Regions from separate parts of the Drancourtella sp. An12 genome, predicted to be linked through region 2. Evidence: riboswitches for the same ligand, from Rfam matches in the RefSeq annotation. Region 2 holds a riboswitch; the other holds the start of a gene.

Region 1 (2,412 bases), on a different contig from region 2:
GTGCTTCAGCCAGTGCTTTTGCATTCTTTAAAATCTGTTCCTGATAGGTCTTGAATTCCGGTTTTAACGCTTCCCCAAAGCAGACTGCCTTCGCGGCGATGATATGCATCAAAGGCCCACCCTGGGTTCCTGGAAATACCGCCTTGTTGATGGCCTTTGCGTGTTCTTCCTTGCACATGATCATGCCGCCTCTTGGTCCCCGCAGCGTCTTGTGGGTGGTCGTTGTCACCACATCTGCATAAGGAACCGGGCTCTGATGGAGTCCGGCCGCAACCAGTCCGGCAATATGCGCCATATCCACAAACAAAACGGCGCCCACTTCTTTCGCAATCTCCGCAAACCGGTCAAACCGGATCTCTCTTGGATATGCAGACGCCCCTGCAACAATCATCTTCGGTTTGCATTCCAGTGCTGTCTTTCGGATTTCATCGTAGTCCAGAAATCCTTCTTCATTGATGCTGTATGGTACAAAATGATAAAGAATTCCGGACATATTCACCGGTGAGCCGTGGGTCAGGTGTCCGCCATGGTCCAGATTGAGTCCCATCACCGTATCTCCCGGCTTCAGAAAGGCCTGATAAACCGCAATATTGGCGCTTGCCCCCGAATGTGGCTGCACACAGGCATGTTCGCATCCAAACAGCTGTTTTGCACGCTCGATTGCCAGATTTTCAATCACATCTACATATTCACAGCCTCCGTAATACCGTTTCCCCGGATATCCTTCCGCATACTTGTTTGTCGGGACCGTCCCCATCGCAAGCATCACCGCCGGGCTTACTATATTTTCCGATGCGATCAGCTCCAGATTTCTTCTCTGCCTTCCAAGTTCCTGTTCCAGAGCCCCGCCGACTTCCGGATCGTACTCTTTGATGTAGTTCGTAACATCTCCTACCATACTCATACGTATTTCCTCCTCAAATCAATATTCTTGCTTTTTCTGTCGATACGGATTCCGGCCGAAAATCCGGGGCAACAAAAAAAGCAGATCAAGTAACTTCTCCATCATGAGAAGTCCTTTCATCTGCCTCTGTCCTTTTACCTGAAAGATTATCCAGCAGTGCTGTGCTGCACGCCAGATTACTTCTTCGGTACAATCATATTGTTCTCCAGAGTGTTGTCCGAACCTGTTCCTTTTGCCTGAGAGTTTCTTGCATGCCCCTTCGGCTCCGGCTATCATTCCCGCGCCGCACACTGCGCTATAGTGGTATCTCACAGGTTCATCATTCAACTTTAAAGTTATTATAAAATTCACTTACTCCAGAGTCAAGTGTTAAATAATAAACTTGTCAGTTAATATTTTGACAGTTATTTTGTAGACAATTTCTTCTTGTTTATCGTTTTTCTTTATACATTTTCCTTCTTAACCAAGCACCAGACACCAGAGCGGGAGTGTCAGAAGCGACAGCAGCGTACTGAGGAAAATCATCCCCGTCGCATACCGCTCATCCCCATGGTATTTGGAAGAAAGAAGTGCTGTTGTGACAGGCGCCGGCATTCCGGCCATGATTACGGTAATCCCCCGCAGCACCGGATCCACCGGAAGAAAGGCTGTCAGAGCAAAGACGACCGCCGGGATCAATACAAGGCGGACTGCCGCATAAAATACCATGGTACGGTCAATCAATCCTCTTGGATCCATCTCCGCAAGCATCATTCCGATCAGCATCATACTCATGGGTGTATTGGCGCTGCTTAAGCCTTCCGCCGCCCGGGTAAAAAAGTCCGGCCAGGATATCGGAAGGAGCATAACGATCAGCCCCAGATAAATTGAAACAATGCAGGGATGAGTGACAACCTTTTTCAACACATTCTTTTTCCGGCCCGGCAGAAAGCAGGAGACGCCAACCGACCACATGACCACCCGGACCGGAAGCATGAAGACTGACGCATACAAAAGCCCGGACGTCCCGTAAATACTTTCAATTACCGGATTTCCCAGAAAGCCGCCGTTAGAAACAATCGTCCCGTACCGGAGCGGCTTTCTCTTTTCCTCATCTGTTTTTTTGTACAACAGAAACGCTGACGCCACAGATATCATATTATACAGCACGGATAACAGCACCGTCATGACAACCGGCTTCCAGACATCATGATGGGGCTGTACAAGAAACGCATGAAAAATGTTAAACGGCAGCAGCACATACAGACACAGATCCACCATGTTCAACCTTCCTGTCGTGCCTACTATTCCTCTTTTTCTTACGATAAATCCAACGATCACAAAGAAGAACATCATCCCCTGCATCGTCAGCATATTTTCAAATACCATCTGCCTGCTCCTACAATCCAATCCGGTCCGCAATACCGCGCATTGCTTCCAGTGCAATGTCGATAAATTCGTCAAAATCCATGCCCGTAAATTCAATCGCTTCCATATAGTCGCGGTTGGCACCGGCTGCAAACCGAAGC
Region 2 (2,412 bases):
ACAGCGATTGCGGCTCAGGTAGGAACTGGTAATATTGCAGGAGCTGCGACAGCGATTGCGATCGGCGGTCCAGGTGCTGTATTCTGGATGTGGGTGGCAGCATTCCTTGGCATGGCGACGATCTACTGCGAGGCAATTATGGCACAGAAGTACAAGAAAGTCGGCAGCGACGGAATTGTAACAGGTGGACCTGTTTACTACATTCGCGCAGCATTCAAAGGTACATTCGGCAGAGTGCTTGCAGCGATTTTTGCGGTACTTCTGATTTTCGCACTTGGTTTCATGGGTAATGCAGTTCAGTCTAACTCTATCGCATCTTCTTTCCATACGGCATTTGGTATTCCGCAGTGGATCACAGGTGTAGTTGTAGCGGTTATTGCATTGTTCATTTTTACAGGCGGAATGAAACGTATTGCAAAAGTTACCGAGCTTATGGTTCCTTTTATGGCGGCACTTTACATTGTCGGTTCTCTGATTATTATTATCTATAACTGGAGAAATATTCCTCTGGCATTTGAGCAGATTATTGTAGGCGCATTTGCACCTGATGCTATCACAGGCGGTGCGATCGGTGCTACAGTTTCCAAGGCGATTACAAAAGGTGTTGCACGAGGACTGTTCTCCAACGAAGCCGGTATGGGTTCCACACCTCATGCACATGCGGTTGCAAAGGTAGATCATCCGGTAGAGCAGGGATTTGTGGCAATGACAGGTGTATTCATTGATACGTTTATCGTTCTTACAATGACAGCTCTCGTTATTGTAACAACTCAGGCGCTTCCGAAGTCCTATGAAGTGGTTGAAGGCGGATATTCCGCAGCAGCACTCAGCCAGTTTGCGTATTCGACTCTTTATGGAAAAGGCGGAGAGATCTTTATTGCGATCTGTATGTTCTTCTTCGCTTCATCTACCATTATCGGATGGTACTTCTTCGGAGAAGCGAATATCAAGTATCTCTTTGGACCAAAAGCAGTTCCGGTTTATTCGGTTCTCGTTTGTGTATGTGTAGTACTTGGTTCTCTTGCACAGGTTGACCTTGTATGGAATATGGCAGACTGCTTCAACAGTATGATGGTTGTTCCTAACATTATCGCCCTCTTTGCATTGAGCGGTATGATCAAGAAGACCCACGACGATTACTTTAAAAACTTCCTGCCGAAGCATCCTGAGCTTCAGAGAAAGAAGAAAAAATAACAAAGAGCGTATCAACATGACCAAGAGAAACGGTTTATAGAAAAAAACTATGTGCAAATCGAATAAAAAGCTGGAAATCTATAAATCGATGTGGTATACTCTAAACAGAATTGTGAAAGACATATTCTGCGCATATGACAATTGAATAGTGGGATGATTTTTCCTGCGAGAGAGTTCGCAAATGAACCGCCGAAGATGCAAACCTTACAGACCAAAGGTGAAACTTTCAGGCAAAAGGATCAGGGAAAGGACCACATTCTGAATCGTGTATGACAAATATATCAGGATGACATACATAAGACAGAAGGGCGGCCTTGTATTCTGCTTCGGCGGAAGTCAGCCGTCCTTTTTTAATAGGTGGAGCCATGAAGAAGGATTATAGAATTATAACAAACAACCCGCTCGTTCGTGAAAAGCTCGGGCAGGATCATGATGTGGAGTTTTATGACTGCTCATATGAAGATGTTTTGAAAAAAGTAAAAGAAGAAGTATGTAAAGGGTACAAGCTCTTAACGCATCCGCTTTCCGGAAGTGTTAAGCCGAATGAAACACCTTACAAATCAGTAATGGTTTCCCGAAAGAGCGGCGAGACAGACCTGATGGGAATTGAAATTATCGAACGGGCCATTGCCTCCGTCAGCAAGTTTCAGTTCAAATCGGATAAATATGCACCGCAGGTTTATGAAGATTTCAGGCTGATTGATTACACATTAATATCCAGTGCACTTCCGTCGGCAGATGCCTGGTAAAAGAAAAAGGCTATAAAGTACTGGGGTACTTTGGGGCATAGATTTCATTATTTAGAAGGAGGGAATTACAGTGAGATTAGAAGTTGGACACATTTTTATCAAGGACATCCAGTTTGGCACTGAGTCTAGAATTGAAGACGGTGTTCTTTATGTATCCGAAGAAGCTGTAAAAGAAGTTGTCCTTGAGGACGAGCACATCAAAAGCGTAAAATTTGACATCGCAAGACCGGGAGAAAGCGTAAGAATCACACCGGTAAAAGACGTTATCGAACCTCGTGTAAAGGTTGAAGGACGCGGAGGAGTTTTCCCGGGAGTTATTTCCAAAGTTGATACAGTCGGCGAAGGAAAAACATACGCATTAAAGGGAATGGCTGTCGTAACAGCAGGTAAGATTGTCGGATTCCAGGAAGGTATCATCGATATGACAGGCCCGGGAGCTGACTACACACCATTCTCCAAACTGAATAAC

Evidence for each region. A riboswitch is a leader RNA that binds a small molecule or an ion and turns the genes downstream of it on or off. The one in region 2 is predicted to bind glycine.
Region 1: linked by a shared signal. The riboswitch ahead of glyA (serine hydroxymethyltransferase) and the one ahead of B5E64_RS06925 (GrdX family protein) in region 2 are both predicted to bind glycine.

The regions. Positions count from the first base shown of each region.
Region 1 covers NZ_NFLO01000002.1:116,460-118,871, reverse strand. The annotation lists gene glyA (serine hydroxymethyltransferase) at 1-898, opposite strand, end outside; glycine riboswitch at 1,021-1,123, opposite strand; gene B5E64_RS02875 (AEC family transporter) at 1,364-2,272, opposite strand; gene B5E64_RS02870 (HD domain-containing protein) at 2,283-2,412, opposite strand, start outside.
Region 2 covers NZ_NFLO01000005.1:63,859-66,270, forward strand. The annotation lists gene B5E64_RS06920 (sodium:alanine symporter family protein) at 1-1,194, shown strand, start outside; glycine riboswitch at 1,348-1,447, shown strand; gene B5E64_RS06925 (GrdX family protein) at 1,560-1,943, shown strand; gene B5E64_RS06930 (glycine/sarcosine/betaine reductase component B subunit) at 2,014-2,412, shown strand, end outside.